Regions from separate parts of the Kribbella flavida DSM 17836 genome, predicted to be linked through region 1. Evidence: riboswitches for the same ligand, from Rfam matches in the RefSeq annotation. Region 1 holds a riboswitch; the other holds the start of a gene.
What was found. A riboswitch is a leader RNA that binds a small molecule or an ion and turns the genes downstream of it on or off. The one in region 1 is predicted to bind cobalamin.
Positions count from the first base shown of each region.

Region 2: linked by a shared signal. The riboswitch ahead of KFLA_RS39675 (VWA domain-containing protein) and the one ahead of KFLA_RS02980 (ABC transporter substrate-binding protein) in region 1 are both predicted to bind cobalamin.

Region 1 is NC_013729.1:623,720-632,799, reverse strand. Features, by position in the region: gene pdxR (MocR-like pyridoxine biosynthesis transcription factor PdxR) at 1-1,471, shown strand, start outside; gene KFLA_RS02995 (ABC transporter ATP-binding protein) at 1,499-2,311, opposite strand; gene KFLA_RS02990 (FecCD family ABC transporter permease) at 2,314-3,375, opposite strand; gene KFLA_RS02985 (FecCD family ABC transporter permease) at 3,372-4,418, opposite strand; gene KFLA_RS02980 (ABC transporter substrate-binding protein) at 4,415-5,440, opposite strand; cobalamin riboswitch at 5,471-5,662, opposite strand; gene KFLA_RS02975 (hypothetical protein) at 5,713-6,684, opposite strand; gene KFLA_RS02970 (aldehyde dehydrogenase family protein) at 6,770-8,134, opposite strand; gene KFLA_RS02965 (MFS transporter) at 8,246-9,080, opposite strand, start outside.
Region 2 is NC_013729.1:3,337,153-3,346,232, forward strand. Features, by position in the region: gene cobN (cobaltochelatase subunit CobN) at 1-1,639, shown strand, start outside; gene surE (5'/3'-nucleotidase SurE) at 1,757-2,515, shown strand; gene KFLA_RS15470 (hypothetical protein) at 2,684-3,514, opposite strand; gene KFLA_RS38845 (RNA polymerase sigma factor) at 3,511-3,846, opposite strand; cobalamin riboswitch at 4,278-4,405, shown strand; gene KFLA_RS39675 (VWA domain-containing protein) at 4,573-6,993, shown strand; gene cobO (cob(I)yrinic acid a,c-diamide adenosyltransferase) at 7,073-7,687, shown strand; gene KFLA_RS15490 (cobyrinic acid a,c-diamide synthase CobB) at 7,684-9,039, shown strand; gene bluB (5,6-dimethylbenzimidazole synthase) at 9,036-9,080, shown strand, end outside.

The DNA of each region.
Region 1 (9,080 bases):
GCTCCCGCTCGGCAGCCGTCTGCCGGCCAGTCGGGTGCTCGCCGCCGAACTGCGGGTCTCCCGCGGCGTCGTCACCGAGGCCTACCAGCGCCTCACCGAAGACGGCCACGTCGTCGGCCGCGGCCGCGCCGGAACCATCGTCGTCGCTCCGGCCTTCATCGCCTCCCCGCCGGCCAAGCCCGGGGTCGGCGAGGGTGGGGAGGGGGACGGCGCGGGGGTGCCACGCGGCGTACAGGCCGCGTCGCGGCGGGAACCACCCGCGGCGGCGCAGGCAACGGACCCGGCGCAGGTGACAGACCCGACCCAGGCGGCGAACCCGACCCAAGCGGCGGACGAGGCGCAGGTGATGAACGTCGCGCCGGGGCTTGCGGTGTTCGACGTGATGCGGGCGGTGCCGGCTCGGGTGGATCTGACGCCGGGGGTGCCTGATCTGGCGGCGTTTCCGCGGGCGGCTTGGGTGAAGGCGGAGCGGGCGGTGCTGGACGGGTTGTCGGCGGCGGCGTTCGGGTACGGCGATCCGTCCGGTACGCCCGCGTTGCGGGTGGCTGTGGCGCGCTGGCTCGCGCGATACCGCGGGATCCACGCGGACCCGCAGGACGTGATCGTCGTGGCGGGTGTCGCGCAGGCGCTCGGACTGATCGCGCGGGTGTTCAGCGCCGAGGGGATCGACGAGCTCGCGACCGAGGATCCCGGCTCGCTCGGCTCCCGGCAGCACCTGCAGCAGTGGGGTCTGCGCACTCCCCCGATCCCGGTCGACGCCGGCGGTCTCCGCGTCGACGTACTGCGGGACAGCGGCACCCGAGCCGTCATCCTGACCCCGGCCCACCAGTTCCCGACCGGCGTCGTCCTGGAAGGTGAACGACGCCGCGCTCTGATCCAGTGGGCCACCGAGGGCGGACTGATCGTGGAAGACGACTACGACGCCGAACACCGCTACGACCGACCACCCGTACCGGCGCTGCGCGCGATGCTGCCCGAGCAGGTGATCTACGCCGGCAGCGTGTCCAAGCTGCTCGCCCCGGCCCTGCGCATCGGCTGGATGCTCGCCCCCGCCCGGTACCGCGACGCCCTCGTCGACGCCAAGCGGCTCGCCGACCTCGGCAATGCCGCCCTGCCACAGCTCGTCCTTGCCCAGCTGATGGAGTCCGGCGCACTGGAACGCCAGCTTCGCCTCGTCCGCCGTCGCCACCGGCACCGCCGGGACGCGATGATCGATGCCATCAGCAACCACCTCCCGCAGGCGACCGTGTACGGCGCGGCCGCCGGCCTGCACCTCACCATCACCTTCGACCACCACGACCTCGACGACGCCGCACTCGCCGAGAAGGCCCTCCACCACGGAGTGAAAACCCAGCCTCTCAGCTGGCACTGCCAACGCCCGCATCCACCCGGCCTCGTCCTCGGCTACGCCGCCCGCACCCCGACGGAGATCACCGAAGCCATCATGACCCTCGGCACCCTGCTGCGCTGAACACCGACCCAGCACTGACCAGCTATCTCACTGATGGCTGCGCGCCGAAGCATCCGGTACGCCGGTACGTCGCGGCCGGGGCAAGACCAGCGGGGTGCCGGTCAGCGGGTCCGGGATGACCGCACACGGTAGCCCGAAGACCTTCTCGACCACGTCCGCCGTGATCACCTGCTCGGGCGTCCCGGTCGCCACCACCGCCCCGTGCTTGAGGGCGATCAGGTGGTCGGCGTAGCGGCAGGCCAGGTTGAGGTCGTGCAGCACGAGCACGACGGTCTTGCCGTGGTCGCGGTTCAGGTCGTGCACCAGGTCGAGGATCTCCAGCTGGTGGGCCAGGTCGAGGAACGTAGTCGGTTCGTCGAGCAGCATCGTGTCCGCGTCCTGGGCCAGCGCGAGCGCGATCCAGACGCGTTGCCGCTGGCCGCCGGAGAGCTGGTCGAGCGAGCGGTTCGCCAGGTCCGCCGTACCGGTCGCGGCGAGCGCCTCGGTGACCACCCGCTCGTCCTCGACGGACCACTGGCGGAACCACCGCTGGTGGGGATGCCGCCCGCGGCCGACCAGGTCGGCGACCGTGATGCCGTCCGGGGCGACCGGCTGCTGCGGCAGCAGGCCGAGCCGGGTCGCGAGCTCGCCGCCGGGGATGCGGCGCAGGTCGACGCCGTCCAGGGTGACGCCGCCGCCGCGCGGCGCGAGCAGCCGGGCGAGGCCGCGCAGCAGGGTCGACTTGCCGCTCGCGTTGGCGCCGACGACCGCGGTGATCCGCCCGGCCGGTACGGCGATCGACAAGTCCCGCACGACCGGCTCCTCGGCGTACCCGAGGGTGAGGTTCTCGGTGCGCAACATGGTCATCCTCCTCGGCCGACCCGGTTGGCCCGGGCCATCAGCAGCAGTAGGTACGGCGCTCCGAGGAACGCCGTGACGACGCCGACCGGAAGCGGGGTCGGGGCGAACAGCTGCCGCGCGACCAGGTCGGCGGCGACGACCAGCAGGGCGCCGAGGGCCCCGGCCGCGAGCAGGCCGGCGCCGCGTTCGGCGAGCAGCCGGCGGGCGATCTGCGGGGCGACCAGAGCGACGAAGGCGATCGGCCCGGCGGCGGCCGTCGCCAGCGCGGCCAAACCGACACCGACCGCGATCAGCAGCCCGCGGGAGAGCTCGACCCGGCCGGCCAGCGTCCGGGCGAGGTCGTCACCGAGCTCGAGCAGGCGAAGCTGCCGGGACGCGGCCAGCGCGGCGGGGACCAGGACGAGCAGGGTGAGGCCGATCATCGTTGCCTCCGGCCATGAACGCCCGGCCAAACTGCCGGAAAGCCACATCAGTGCGTTTTTGGCGGTGTAGATGTCGGCCAGCGTCAGCAGGTACGCGGTGAGGGAGCCGATGATCGCGGTGACGCCGATGCCGACCAGGACCAGTCGCGAGCCCGCGATCCCCCGCCGGTAGGCGAGCAAGTAGACGGCGACTGCTGTCAGCAACGAGCCGGTCAGTGCACCGGCCGGCAGCCAGCCGCTGCCCGCACCGGCCACGGTGATCAGGACGACCGCAGCCAGCGCGGCGCCGGCGTTGATGCCGATCAGGTCCGGGCTGACCAACGGGTTCCGCGCCAGCCGCTGGAAGATCGCCCCCGAGATCGCGAACGCCGCTCCGACCCCGAGTCCGACCAGGACGCGGGGCAACCGGTTGTCGACCACCACGTCGGTCAGGATCAACGACTCCTGCCCCGCCAGCGTTCGCAGCACCTGCCCGAACGGGATCTCGAAGTCGCCCACGGTCAGCGAGAACGCCCCCACGGCCACCGCGAGCACCAGCGCCACCACCGTCACGCCGACCGCGCGCAGGTCGAGCCGCGCCGAGAGCCCGGCGATCCGCACCGCGTGCGCCGCCGTACGGTCTCTGCGCGGGGACCGGCTCACAGGTCCGCCAAGGTTCGGCGGCGGACGAGCATGATGAAGAGTGGAGCTCCGACGAGCGCGGTGATGATGCCGGCCTGCAGTTCGTCCGGGCGGGCCACCAGACGGCCCAGGACGTCGGCCAGCAGGACAAGAGTCGGAGCCAGGACGAGCGAGAAGGGCAGGATCCAGCGGTAGTCGGCGCCGACCAGCGCCCGGGCGGCGTGCGGAACGGCCAGGCCGACGAAGCCGATCGGTCCGGCCAGGGCGGTCGCCGTACCGGCCAGCAGCACGATCGCCGCGCCGGCCAGGACGCGGAGGACGGCGACCCGGGTGCCCAGGGTGACCGCCAGGTCGTCGCCCAAGGCCAGCTGATTCAGGGATCGACCCAGGACGAGTGCGAGAAAGATGCCCACGGCAATGAAAGGGACTGCCTGGGTCACGATCTCGCCGTTGGCCAGGGTGAGGGAGCCGACGACCCAGAAGCGGAACTCGTTGAGGGTGGACAGGTCCAGCAGGGTGGCGGCCGAGGTGACCGAGCCGAGCATGGCCGACAGGGCCGCGCCGGCGAGCGCGAGCTTGACCGGCGTCGCGCCGCCGCGGCCGATCGCGCCGACCAGGTAGACCACGACCGTGGCGACCAGCGCCCCGCCCATCGCGAACCACACGTACCCGGTCAGGCTCTGGATCCCCAGCACCCCGATCGCCGCGACCACAGCGGCCGCCGCGCCGGCGTTCACGCCGAGGATGCCGGGATCGGCGAGCACGTTGCGGGTGACGCCCTGCATCAACGCCCCGGCCAGTCCCAGTGCAGCGCCCGCCAGCAGCCCGGTCGCTGTCCGCGGCAGCCGCAGGTAGCGGATCACCCGGTCGGTGTCGGACCCGGTGAAGTCGGCCGCGGCGAGGTAGACGTCCCGCGGACCGAACCACTGGTTGCCCGCCAGCAACGACAGCAGCACAACGCCGAGCAGCACGACCACCGCGAGCACCAGCCCGCCGGTCCTCGACATCCCCTGCCGGAGAAGGCCACGCCGCTCAGCAGGCGGTACGACGGCCTCGGCTGTCACTTGACCAGGTCGGGATGGATGATCTTCGCGATCAGCTCGGTCGAGCTCGCTCCCCGCACGCCGGCCGAGTGGTGCGCGAACAGCCAGGGCACGACGCGCTTGTTCCGCACGGCTTTCAGGTTCGCCAGCGCCGGGTTGCCGAGGATCTTCTGCACCTCCGGCTGCACCTGCGCTTCGGTCAGCGACGCGTCGCAGCAGCCGCTGACCAGGATGTAGTCGGGATCGGTCCGAATGAACTGCTCGACGCTGAGCTTCACGTTGCGCTTCGAGGTCAGCCCGGCGAACGCGTTCACGCCGCCGGCCTGCCTGATCAGCACACTGCCGAAGTCCGGTCCCGCGGAGACGGTCATCCCGCCGCCTTCGAGACCTGGCCGCAGGATCGCCACCGTCGGCCGGGGCGCGTTCTGCACCTTCGCCTGCACGGCCGCGATCCGGGCCTGCTGGTCGGCGATCACCTGCTCGGCCCGGTCGCTCACCCCGAACAGCCGGCCGAGGTCGCGCAGGTCGGCGTACACGTTGTCCATCGAGACCGTCGACGGGTCGATCGCCTCGTCGCCCTTGCCGTCCGCGGTCGGGCAGAGCGGGCTGAAGATCCAGGTCTGCACGCCGAGCTGCGCCAGGCTGCCCCGGGTGCCGAAGCTGGAGTCGCTGCCGGCGGAGCTGAAGACGTCGTTGAAGCCGGACAGCACGAAGTCCGGGTTCAGGCTGAGCAGTTCCTCGCGGCTGGGCAGGTTCTTGTAGTACTTGCGGTCGCGCTGGGCCTCGGCGTACGGCGGCAGCACCTGCGCGTCCAGGTACGCCGTACCGACCAGGCGGTCGGAGATGCCGAGCGCGTGCGCCAGCTCGACGGCCGGCTGGTACGCCGCGAACACCCGCTCGGGTGGACCGTCGACGCCGATGTCGAGACCGCAGTTCTTGACCGTAGTCGAGGCTGCACGCGGACCGGCCTCGGCAGCGGCGCCGCACGCGGCGATCAGGGACAGCAGGACGGCAGCAAGCACTGCCTTGGGTACGACGGCCATGGCTGGACCGCTCCTCCAACACCTCGTGGACGGGTCTGACGCGCCGTGGCCGGTCTCCTGGCTGACGGGACGTACCGCGTCCGACGGGCTGACCTTCCCGGCCCCGGGTGGGGCCAGTGGTCTCACGAGGTGTGAACGCCCGGTGGACAATCCCGATCACAGTGGCGAGGGCCGCGCCGGTTTTGAACCGACTTCCCGAGCACCACGGCGCCCACACGGTAACCCACCTTGCGACCCGGTCGCAGCACCAGGTCCAGCCGTCCCTGGTGCCGTCAGCGGGTGTACAGCGGGGAGATGGCGAGGGCGAAGGCGACCATGTCGTCGGTCTTGGCCTTGCCGGCGGGCAGCGGGACCAGGTCGGCGATCTTGTCGGTGCCGACGCGGAGGGTGCCGCGGCCGGTGGCAGTGTCGATGTAGCCCTCGTCGCCGAGCGGCACCGACTGCGAGGTCGGCGCCTTGCGGACCGGCGTCATCGCCGTCTCCGCGTCCGTCACCCGGCGGGCGGTCGTGGAGAGCACGCTCGTCGCGGTGATCCAGCCGCACACCACATCCCCGGCGGCGGTCTGCCCGTCGCGGCGCGCCATCGCCTCGGCGCCCATCACCTTCGCCGCCGCCGACGTCCCCCGCTCGCACTCCGGCCGCGTCACCAGCGGCGCCGCCTCGGTCAGCCCGGGAGCCTGCCGGGCCGCCTCCTGCGCCAGCGCCACGTACTTCGTCGGCGTCGCGGCCGGCCCGGCGACCTTGATCAGCCGGGTGTCGAACAGGAAGACCGCGAACCGGCTGGTCACGTAACCGCCTTGACCCACGGCGATCGGTTTGGCCGGCTCGCCCTTCGTCGCGGCGTACGCCTTCTGCGCGGCGCTGAGATCGGCCTTGGTCGCCGGCAGCACGGACACCCCGACCCGCAGGACCGGCCCGGACGGACTCGTGCTCAGCGCCAGCTCGCAGAGGTCGTAGCTGGGCAGCCCGATCTCCGCCGGCACCGCCTTCGGCTGGATCGTCACCACCGGCACCGCGAGCGTGCTCTGTACCAGCGCCTGGTCCATCCGCACGCACAACGTGTCCGCGACCTTTGCCGTGGCCGGGCCACTGGGCGTCGCGGACGGAGTCTCGCTCGGCGTCTCGGTCGGCGTGGTGCTCACCGACACCAGCGGCGGAACGTCCGGCGAGTTCTCACCCCCCGCACTGGTGCAACCGGCCAGGGCCAGTACGGCGACGACGGCGACGGCCGGGCGGATCCGCATCCCAACTCCTGGTGACTGCTCGGTGACAAGGTCTCCGACTGTAGACGGTGCCACCGACTGCCGCGCCGGAAAGGCAGACCACCCGTCAGCGCCCCGGAGCCGGTTCCCAGTGCACGACCTTGACCTGGCTCATCTCGTCCAGCAGTTCGGGCCCGTAGCCGAATCCAGCGCCACTGGCCGCCCGAGGCTGCGCAGCACCTCCAGGAGCACCGCCGAAGACCGCGTTGATCTTCACCGTCCCGACCGGCAGCTCCCGCCAGGCGCGCTGAGCGTTCGCCTGCGAGCCGGTCAGCACCGTCGCGGCCAGCCCGTACTCGTCGTCCGCGGCCAGCCGCAACGCTTCGTCGAAGCTGTCGACCACCGCGACCGGAGCGACCGGGCCGAAGGTCTCGGTGCGCATCACGTCGAGGTTCGGACCGCAGGAGCTGAGCACCGTGGCCGGGTAGTGCGCGCCGGGCCCGTCGGGCACTTCGCCGCCGGTGAGCAGTTCGGCCCCGCTCTCGACGGCCTGCCGCACCTGCCCGTGCACGGACTCCCGGTGCCGCCGGTCGACCAGGGGCGCGAGGACCCGCGACTGTGCCTCCGCGACCAGCGCCGACAGGAAGGGCTCGGCGACCGCACGGTGAACGTAGATCCGCTCGACGGCGACACAGATCTGGCCGGAGTTCGCGAACGCGCCGAGCGCCGCCTGCCCGGCCGCCCAGACCGGGTCGACGTCCTCGTCCACGATCAGCGGGTCGTTGCCGCCGTTCTCGAGCAGCGCCTTGGCGCCCGTCGCGGCGGTGGCGGCGGCGATCGAGCGGCCGGTCGCCGTGCTGCCGACGTGCGCGATCACGTCCACATCGGCGCGCGCTGCGAGGCCGGCACCGACCTCACCGTCGCCCTGCACCGTCTGCAGCACACCCTCCGGCAGGGCCTGGGTCAACAACTGCCCGAGCCGCGCACCGGTGTGCGGGCAGCGCTCGCTGGGCTTGTGGATCACGGTGTTGCCCGTGACCAGCGCGGCGCCGATCAGTCCGCAGGCGACCGCGACCGGGTCGTTCCACGGTGTCAGGGCGACGACCACGCCGCGAGGTTCCGGGACCATCAGGTCCGTGGCGTTGTGGTTGCCGAGCAGCGTCCGGCCGCCGCGCAGCGGACAGAGCTCGGCGTACTGCTCCAGGGTGCCGGCACCCGCGAGCACGCCGCCGAGGCTCTCCTCGACCGGCTTGCCCGTCTCCGAGCAGTTGATCCGAGCGAGGTCGTCGGCCCGCGCGCGGATCGCCGCGGCCGCCTCGCGCAGGGCGGCTCCGCGCTCCGCCGCCGGGGTCCGGGCCCAGTCGGTGCTCAGCCGGCGCGCGGTGCCGACCGCCTCGTCGACCTCCTCGGCGGTCGCGACCGGGATCGTGCCGACCGGCGATCCGTCGGCCGGGTCGTGGATCTGCAACGCGCGCTCGGTACCGGTGATCACCTGGTCGCTCCCTCCTGGGTCCTGGGCAGAATCGCCCGCCCGGTTCCCCGGGGCGGCCTCTTCACACCTCCCGCGGCGAACCGCTCCACCCCCGCCCGGGTCGTCGAAGGATCAGCCGGCCGAGCCGCGGAGCTCCCGTTCGCGTACGGCGTGCTCGTCGGTGCGCGCGTCGTACCGCCAGAAGTCCTTCAGCCAGACCGCCGTACCGATCACCCCGGCCACGCACAGCACGCCGCCGCTGACGATCGACGTGCGCACGCTGGTCAGGTCGGCCACCAGCCCGGACCGCGACTGACCACCGAGCGGTCCGAGCGAGTACGACAGCATCTCGATCCCGGCCAGCCGGCCGCGCATCTCGTCCGGGATCGTCTGGTTCCAGATCACCGCGCGGAACAGGCCGGAGATCATGTCCGCGCCACCGGCGACGGCGAAGAAGGCGATCGCGAACCAGATGTTCGGCGCCAGCCCGGCCACTCCGACCGACGCGCCCCAGGTGATGGTCGCGATCACCACCGCCCGGCCGTGGTGGTGCACCCGGCGAGCCCAGCCGCTGGTCAGCGTCGCCAGCATCGCGCCGGCCGCCTCCGCGCTGTAGAGCAGGCCGAGCAGCTTCGGCTCCTTCAGCACCTCGGTCGCGAAGGCGGGGAACAGCACGATCGGCATCGCCAGGAACATGCCGACCATGTCCACGGCGTACGTGCCGAGCAGGTCGCGGCGGCGGAACGCGTACTTGATCCCGTCGCCGATCGCGCGCAGGCTCGGCGGCGTACTGTGCTCACTGGTCTTGTACGAGCCGAGCAGCATGAACAGCAACGTCGCGGCCACCAGTCCGACCAGCTCGATCCCGAACGCCCAGGCCACCCCCGCCGTGCCGACCAGTACGCCGCCCAGCGCGGGTCCGGCGAGCTGGCCGACCTGCAGGGTGAGCGAGTTCAGCGTGACCGCG
Region 2 (9,080 bases), 2.7 Mb from region 1:
GGCCGCGCAGATGTGGGGCGGCACGACGGGCGCCGTACCGGGGCTGCGTTCGGCGCTCGGCAAGACCTTCGACGTGGACGAGGCGGCGCTGCTGGCCGATCCAGGGCGCGCTGTGCCGGCTGAGCTCGCGGCGTTGTCCGAGCTGGCCGACCTGCCGGCGGTGAGCGCGGCCGATGGGGTCGACCTGCTGGAGGCGGTGGCTCGCAAGCTGGTGCTCGGGATGGAGACGCTGAGCTGGGACGCCGCGAAGGTGCCGGTGGTCGTCGGCGAGGTGCTCGGCCGGCAGTCCGCCGGCGTCGAGGCGTCGCTGCGGTTCGCGTGCGACGAGGTCGTACCGCGGCTCGCGCGGACCGGGGACGAACTGACGAACGTACTGCGTGCGCTGGACGGCCGGTTCGTCGAGGCCGGGCCGTCGGGGTCGCCGACGCGCGGGCTGGTCAACGTGCTGCCGACGGGGCGCAACTTCTACGCCGTCGACCCGAAGGCGATTCCGAGCCGCAACGCCTGGGACGTCGGCGTGGCGCTGGCCGACTCCCTGCTCGCCCGGCACAAAGCCGAGACGGGGGAGTGGCCGCGATCGGTCGGCCTGACCGTCTGGGGCACGTCGGCGATGCGCACCCAGGGCGACGACCTGGCCGAGGTGCTCTGGCTGCTCGGCTGCCGCCCGGTCTGGGACGAGGCGTCCCGGCGGGTCTCCGGCTTCGAGGTCGTTCCGGTCGAGGAGCTGGGCCGGCCGCGGGTGGACGTGACGGTCCGGATCTCCGGCTTCTTCCGGGACGCCTTCCCGCACGTGGTCGCCTGGCTGGACGAGGCCGTCCGGACGGTCGCCGAGCTGGACGAGGACCCGGCCGACAACTACTTGCGCGCGCACGTGCTCGACGACGTTGCCGCGGGCAATGACCTCCGGTCGTCGACGGCCCGGGTCTTCGGCTCCAAGCCCGGCTCGTACGGCGCCGGCCTGCTGCCGCTGGTCGACGCCCGGAACTGGCGCACCGACGCCGAACTGGCCGAGGTGTACGCCGTCTGGGGCGGTTACGCGTACGGCAAGGACCTGGACGGCGCGCAGGCCCGGCCGTCGATGGAACGCGCCTACGCCCGGATCCAGGTCGCCGCCAAGAACGCGGACACCCGCGAGCACGACATCATGGACTCCGACGACTACTTCCAGTACCACGGCGGCATGGTCGCGATGGTCCGGCACCTGACCGGGTCGAACCCGAAGGCCTACATCGGCGACTCCGCGGTGCCGGCCCAGGTGAAGACCCGCACGCTGGAGGAGGAGACCAAGCGGGTCTTCCGCGCCCGCGTGGTGAACCCGCGCTGGATGGCGGCGATGCAGCGGCACGGCTACAAGGGCGCCTTCGAGATGGCCGCGACGGTCGACTACCTGTTCGGCTACGACGCGACCGCGGGCGTGGTCGACGACTGGATGTACGAGACGCTGACCACGGAGTACGTGGCGAATCCCGAGGTCGCCGAGTTCTTCCGCAAGTCGAACCCGTGGGCCCGGCACGGCATCGCCGAACGCCTCCTCGAGGCAGCGCAGCGAGGACTGTGGTCGGAGCCGTCGGAGGAAGCCCTGGACACCCTGCGCACCGCCGTCCTGGAAACCGAAGGCGACATCGAGGACCGCGGCTGACTTCGGTAGCCGGCCGCAGAGCAAGGAAGCCGAGGGTGGGCTGGACCGGCTGAGTGCCGATGTCCGCCGCGTCCATCCTCGGTCCGCGACCTGGAGAGGTTGTGATTGGGTAGAAACATGGCGCCCCTCCGAGTCCTGATCACCAACGACGACGGTTACCAGGCCCGCGGAATCCGGGCGCTGGCCACCGCCATCGCCGCAGCCGGCCATGAAGTGCTGGTGGTCGCTCCGCTCGACGACCAGAGCGGCGTCGGCTCCGCCCGCCGAGGCCTGGTCGACCGCCCGATCCGGACCACCGAGGAGACCGAGGACGGCATCACCTACCTCGGCGTCGACGGCACCCCCGCCCTCGCGGTGACGCTGGCCCGGGCCGGCGCGTTCGGCCCGTCGCCGGACGTCGTTGCGTCGGGCATCAACCACGGCCACAACATCGGCGTACCGATCCTGCACTCCGGCACCGTGGCAGCCGCGCTGACCGCCGCGACGCAGGGCCTGTCGGCGATCGCCGTCAGCCTCGACTCCGAGGACCCCAAACACCTCGACACCGCCGCCCTCGTCGCGGCCCGAGCCCTCGACTGGCTGGCGACCGAACCGGCCGGCACGGTGATCACCGTGAACGTCCCCGACCGCCCGCTCGACGAACTGGAAGGCGTACGCCGCGCCACGCTCGCCCCGATCGAACGCTCCCGCATCACCGGCGGCACCGCCCCCACCGGCGAACCCATGATCCGCCTCGAACCCCCGGCCGCCGCCCCGTCTCCGGACACCGACGAGGCGCTGCTGGCCGCCGGCTACGTCACGGTCACTCCCCTCATCGGCATCCGCGAGGCCCCCGGCGACGCCGCCGCGACGTACCTGAACCAGCACCTCACCTGAACCAGCACCTCACCTGAACCAGCACCTCACCTGAACCAGCCCCGGCACCGCCGTCCGCGAACCACTTGAGGGGATAACCCTGCACGTTGTGGGTCCGCCCCCCGCATACCGGGGTAGAACCCACATCCGCGGGGGATATCCCCTCAAGTGGGCTTGCGGCGCGTGGCGCTACTTCATCGGGCGGGGGGACACCTCGAGTTCGACGAGGTTGTTCTGTCGGGCGAAGCTGGGCTCGATGACGTACCAGGTGGGCGGCGGTGTCGCGTTCGGGTTCTGGCGGCCGGTGGGCCAGCGGTAGGTGATGGAGAAGCCGCGCTGCCTGAGGATCGCCGAGATCTCGCCGACGGGGCGGTTGAGCCACTGGATGCCTTCCAACGGTTCGTCGCGGCCGTTCAGGGCGCCCGTCGCGGCGTACTGCTCGCCCGGCGCAGCCGCTCGGTTGATCCCGAACCTGGCCGTGCCCCGGTAGTCCTTCGGGATGGTGAACTCCGGCACGCAGGGGTAGGTCGCCGCCTCGACACAGCCGGCCGGTACGGACTCGAAGCGGATGCGCTGGCGCGTGTTGCTGCCGCTGTACAGCTGGCCGTCCGCCTGACCGACCTGGGACGGCGACGCCGGGATCAGCACCAGTTCGATGTCGAGACCCTGCGCCTTGAACTCCTCGTTGTAGCGCCGGGAGTCCGCCACCGGGTCGAGGATCCGCACCTTCAGAAACTCGCCTTCGGTGCTGAACGACAACGCCGGCCCGAGGGCCTGCTCGCGGGTGCCGCCCGGCCAGCCACTCGTGCTGACGACTACTCCGCCGAGCAGACTGGCCGCCACCAGAACGGGCGCGAGCCGGCGTACCGGGTGCCGGCTCCGGCGTGCTGCGACGACGTCGACGGGACTGTCGAGAATGCCGGCCAGCAGCTCCGCGCGGCTGGCGGGCGTGACGTCGCCGAGGGCGTCGTCGGCGGCGGGGTCGAGACGGCGTACCAGGTCGAAGGTCTGGTGGGTCATCGGTTCACCTCGGTGGTCGAGTCGGACGGTGAGAGGGCGGCGATGAGGCGTTCCAGCCGTCGCCGGGCTCGGTGCAGGCGGACACCGGCCGCGTTGCGCGAACAGCCGAGTGTGGCGGCGAGTTGCGTGGTGTCGAGGCCTTCCCAGGCCACCAGGGACAGGAGTTCGCGGTCGGTGTCGGACAGTTGCTCGAAGGCGGCCGCGACGGGACCGAGCTCGGCGTCCAACCGCGGCGCCGGAGTCGAGGGCGAGAGGTGGCCGCGCAGTTTGTCGGCGAGGCTGGAGCGGCGGCTTTCCCCTCGCCGGTAGTTGGCCAGTACGCGACGAGCCACGCCGTACAGCCAGGGCAGGGTCTGCTCGTCGGCGGGTACGTCGTCCAGCCGTCGCCAGGCGGTGAGAAGGTTTCGGCGAGCAGGTCCGCGGCGTCGTCGCGGCTGGCGGTCCGGCGTACCAGGTAGCGCAGTACAGGGTCGTGGTTGACGGCGAAGAGGGCCTCGAAGCGGGCCCGGCGGGGATCGGGGCCGGTGTCGGTCACCGGGTGGGCCTCGTTCCCCGGCCCTCGCCGGGCCGTTGCGGTGGATGGCGTCATGCCCGGTCAATGTCCGGCAGTGGTGATTTCTTACAACCCGTCGGGGGCAGCCGCGGCCGACGCTGTTCGGCCGGGTCGCGGCCGGCCGGCGGTGCGTGGCACGGTCTCGATCCCAGTCTTCGGTGGGTCGTCGGGTGAGGTTGGTCTCCGGTCGGGGGTGCCGGCGGGGGAATGTGGAATGATCGCCCGGACGGTTGAAGAGGAACACCGGTGACGGCCTGGCGGCCGGAGTCCGGGGCGGTCCCGCCACTGTGACCGGAGCGATCCGGAAGCCAGGACATCTTCGTCCGTCCGCCAGGGAGCGCTCTCCGCGTTTCCGGGCGCACCGTTGCCGATGCGGGCGTGGACACCCGCAGGACGAAGGGATTCACCGCCGATGCGGCCTGCTCCGAACCAGCCCGGTGAAGCCGGACAACCTCTTCCCACCCCGCCGGCGTCGACGGGTTTCCCGTTCACCGCGGTGGTGGGGATGGAGGACCTCCAGCTCGCCCTCGTGCTCGCGGCGGTCTCACCCGCGATCGGCGGCGTGCTGATCCGCGGCGAGAAGGGCACCGCCAAGTCCACCGCCGTCCGGGCCCTCACCGAGATCCTCCCGCCGGTCGAGGTGATTCCCGGCTGCCGCTTCTCCTGCGCCCCTACCGCCCCCGACCCCATCTGCCCCGACGGCCCTCACCCGCCGTACACCCCGGCCGCCCCGGAAACCGCTCCCACCGGGTACGCCGGAGATCCCGCGACCACCTCGCCGGAGACCGCTCTCTCCGGCGCGCGTTCGGCGTCCGCCGGGGATGCCGCGGCCGGCTCCCGGGAGACCGCTCTCTCCGGCGCGCGTTCGGCGTCCGCCGGGGATGCCGCAGCCGGCTCCCGGGAGACCACTCTCTCCGCGGCGCAGCCGGCGTACGCTGACGACCTCGCGGCGGGCATGTCCGGAGACCGTTCCGCCGCGCCCACCGCGTTCTCGGCCTCGCGTTCCGCCGCGGGCGCAGGCTCTGGCGCGGTCTCCCGGCCGGCTCGGTTGGTGGAGCTGCCGGTCGGGGCTACCGAGGACCGGGTGCTCGGGTCGCTGCACCTGGAGCGGGCGCTGGCCGAGGGCGTGACGGCGTACGAGCCGGGGCTGCTGGCGGCGGCGCACCGCGGGATCCTGTACGTCGACGAGGTCAACCTCCTGCACGACCACCTGGTCGACGTGCTGCTCGACGCCGCCGCGATGAGCCGGGCGACGGTGGAACGCGACGGCGTCTCCATCACCCACCCCGCCCGCTTCGTGCTGGTCGGCACCATGAACCCGGAGGAGGGCGAGCTCCGCCCCCAGCTCCTGGACCGGTTCGGCCTGACCGTCGACGTCGTCGCCAGCCGCGACCCCGCCGTTCGTGTCGAGGTGATGCGTGCTCGCCTCACCTACGAGGCCGATCCTGCCGCCTTCGTCCGCCGGTACGACGCGGCGCAGCGCGAGCTGGCCGAGCGGATCGTCAAGGCGCAAAGCCTGCTGCCCGACGTGATCCTGACCGACCCGGCGCTGCGGCAGATCGCCGAGATCTGCGCGGCGTTCGACGTCGACGGGATGCGCGCCGACCTGGTCACCGCCCGGACGGCCGTGGCGCACGCGGCCTGGTCCGGGCGCACGGTCGTCGAGGTCGAGGACGTCCGCGCCGCGGCGAAGCTGGCCCTGCCGCACCGCACCCGGCGCAACCCGTTCGACGCCCCGGGACTGGATCAGGACCGCCTCGAGCAAGCGATCAGCGACAGCACCCCGCCGGACGACCCGGACGACGACCCCGACGGCGGCGCCCCTGGCCGTCCCGACGGTGGCCCGAACAGCGACGGCGATCCGAGCGGCGACGGCAGCCCGGACGACGCCCGTGACCCGGGGGCCCGCGATCCCGATGCTCGCGACTCCGACCTCACCGCGGACCGCGACGCCAATGGCTCCGCCCCAGGTGATCGCGCCCCGGACGGTGGCTTGAGCGATTCCCCGGCCGACGGCAACCCGCAGCGCGTCCGCGGCAACGGCTCGGCAGAGAACACCGGAGATCCGGAGAACGCGCTCTCCGGTGACGCTCCGACCGGCGACGTGGCGACCAGTTCCACGCCGTACAAGGCACGGTTGCTCAGCGTCCAGTCGGCCGGTCCGGGCGTCGCGGGTCGTCGCTCCCGGGCGATCACCGAGGTCGGCCGGGTGGTCGGCGACCGGGCGCGGGTCGGCCGCGAGTCCGGTCGCCCCCACCTCCTCGCCACGCTCCGCGCCGCGGCGCCGCACCAGCATTCCCGGGGCCGGTCCGGCCCGGGCCTCGCCGTCCATCCGACCGACGTCCGCCTGGGCGTCCGCGAGGGCCGCGAAGGCAATCTGGTGCTGTTCTGTGTCGACGCGTCCGGCTCGATGGGCACGAAGCGGCGGATGAGCGAGGTGAAGACCGCGATCGTGTCGTTGCTGCTCGACGCCTACCAGCGGCGCGACAAGGTCGGCCTGGTCACGTTCGCGCGCAGCCAGGCGACCGTCGCGCTTCCGCCGACCGGCAGCGTCGAGACCGCCGTGCGCCGGCTGGAGTCGCTGCCCACGGGCGGAAGGACGCCGCTGGCGGAAGGGCTGGTCCGGGCGGCCGACGTACTGCGGATCGCCGCGATCCGTGATCCCCGGCGCCGGCCGTTGCTGGTGCTGGTCACCGACGGGCGGGCGACGCACGGAGAGAGCGCGTTCTCGCGGGCCCGGCAGGCGGCCGAGTGGATCGGGCACCAGGGCATCGCCGCCGTCGTCGTGGACTGCGAGCCGCGCCGGGGCGTCCGCCTCGGTCTCGCCGCCGAGCTCGCGACCAGCCTGCGCGCCGAGTACCTCGACCTCGGCGAAGTTGCCGCGGGCAACCTGGTCCAGGCCGTCACCACCCGCAGCGCCGCATGAGCCGCCCGAGTTGCACGACGCAGCAGCGCAGGGTGGAGCAGGGAACGAACAGTCGCGTGGGCGGCGGAGGGAGGGGCTGATGCCGAAGGGACAGCCGAGTGTGGTTCCGGTGGACGGGTTGACCACGCGCCAGCGGCGGAACCGGCCGTTGCTGATGGTGCACACCGGTGAGATGAAGGGCAAGTCGACGGCCGCGTTCGGCCTGGCACTGCGCGGCTGGAACCAGGGCTGGAACATCGGGGTCTTCCAGTTCGTCAAGAGCGCCAAGTGGAAGGTCGGCGAAGAGAGCGCGTTCCGTGCTCTCGGCCAGTTGCACGAGGCAACGGGCCAGGGCGGCCCGGTCGAGTGGCACAAGATGGGCGAGGGCTGGAGCTGGTCCCGCAAGGCGGGCACCGAGCAGGACCACGCCGCCGACGCGCTGGAGGGCTGGCGCGAGATCCAGCGCCGGATCGCCGCCGAGACGCACGACCTGTACGTGCTGGACGAGTTCACCTACCCGACGAAGTGGGGCTGGATCGACGTCGACGAGGTGGTGGACACGCTCACCCACCGCCCGGGCCACCAGTACGTCGTGATCACCGGCCGCGACGCCGACCAGCGGCTGCTCGACGCGGCCGACCTGGTCACCGAGATGACCAAGGTGAAGCATCCGATGGACGCCGGCCAGAAGGGCCAGAAGGGAATCGAGTGGTGATCCCGCGGATCGTCGTCGCCGCGCCCGCCTCGGGTGCCGGCAAGACGACGGTGGCCGTCGGCCTGATGGCGGCGTTGCGCCGCGCCGGGCACACGGTGGCCGGCTTCAAGGTCGGCCCCGACTACATCGACCCCGGCTTCCACGCCGTCGCGACCAGTCGCCCGGGCCGCAACCTGGACCCGATGCTGTCCGGCGAGCAGCGGGTCGCGCCGCTGTTCGCGCACGGTGCCGCCGGCGCGGACGTGGCGGTCGTCGAAGGCGTGATGGGCCTGTACGACGGGGCGCTCGGCACCGAGGGGTTCTCCTCGACCGCGCACGTCTCGAAGCTGCTCCGGGCGCCGGTCGTGCTGGTGGTGGACGCGTCCGCGGCGGGCCGCAGCGTCGGCGCGGTGGTCCAGGGCTTCGTGGCCTACGACACCGGGGTCCGGATCGTCGGCGTGATCCTCAACAAGGTCGGCACCGACCGCCACGAGGCCGAGGCTCGCGCGGGCGTCGCACCGACCGGCGTACCGGTGATCGGGGTTCTGCGGCGGGACACCCGGCTGACCGTGCCGAGCCGTCATCTGGGGTTGGTACCGGCCGACGAGCAGCGGGCGCAGGCGGAGGCCGCAGTGGACGCTGCAGCCGAGCTCGTCCGCGCAGGCGTCGACCTGGAGGCCTTCATGGTGGCAGCGCGGGCCGCTACGCCGCTCGACACCGAAGCTTGGGACCCAACCGCCGAGGTGACTCCGGCTGAGGAGAGCCGGCCGGTCGTCGCGATGGCGGGAGGTCCGGTGTTCTCTTTCCGCTACACGGAGACCGCCGAGTTGCTGACTGCGGCGGGTGCCGATGTGGCAACCTTCGATCCGCTGCACGACTCACTACCGGAGGGCACCGCCGCCCTGTACCTCGGTGGTGGCTTCCCCGAGATGCATGCCGAAGCTCTGTCCGACAACGAGCGTCTGCGCGCCCAGGTGGCGTCCGCAGCGGCCGCGGGTCTCCCGGTGATCGCCGAGTGCGCCGGCCTGCTCTACCTCTGCCGCGAACTCGACGGCCACGCTATGACCGGTGTGCTCCCCGCGACTGCCCGGATGACGCCGAAGCTGACACTGGGCTACCGGACCGCTGTCGCTGCGAGCACTACGGCGTTCTTCGACGAAGGACGCCGCGTCCGGGGCCACGAGTTCCACCGGACCGAGGTACGACTCGACGCGGACGACTCACCCGCGTGGTACCTCCCCGGAGGCAAGCTGGAAGGAATCAGCCGGCCCGCGGTGCATGCGTCGTACCTGCACCTGCACTGGACCGCGACTCCGGATGTCCCGGCCCGGCTGGTCGCCGCTGCCCGAGTTCACGTGGGGCTCGAGAAGTGAGCCTGGTCCTCGGCATCGGCCTGCGCGCCGGTACGCCGTAC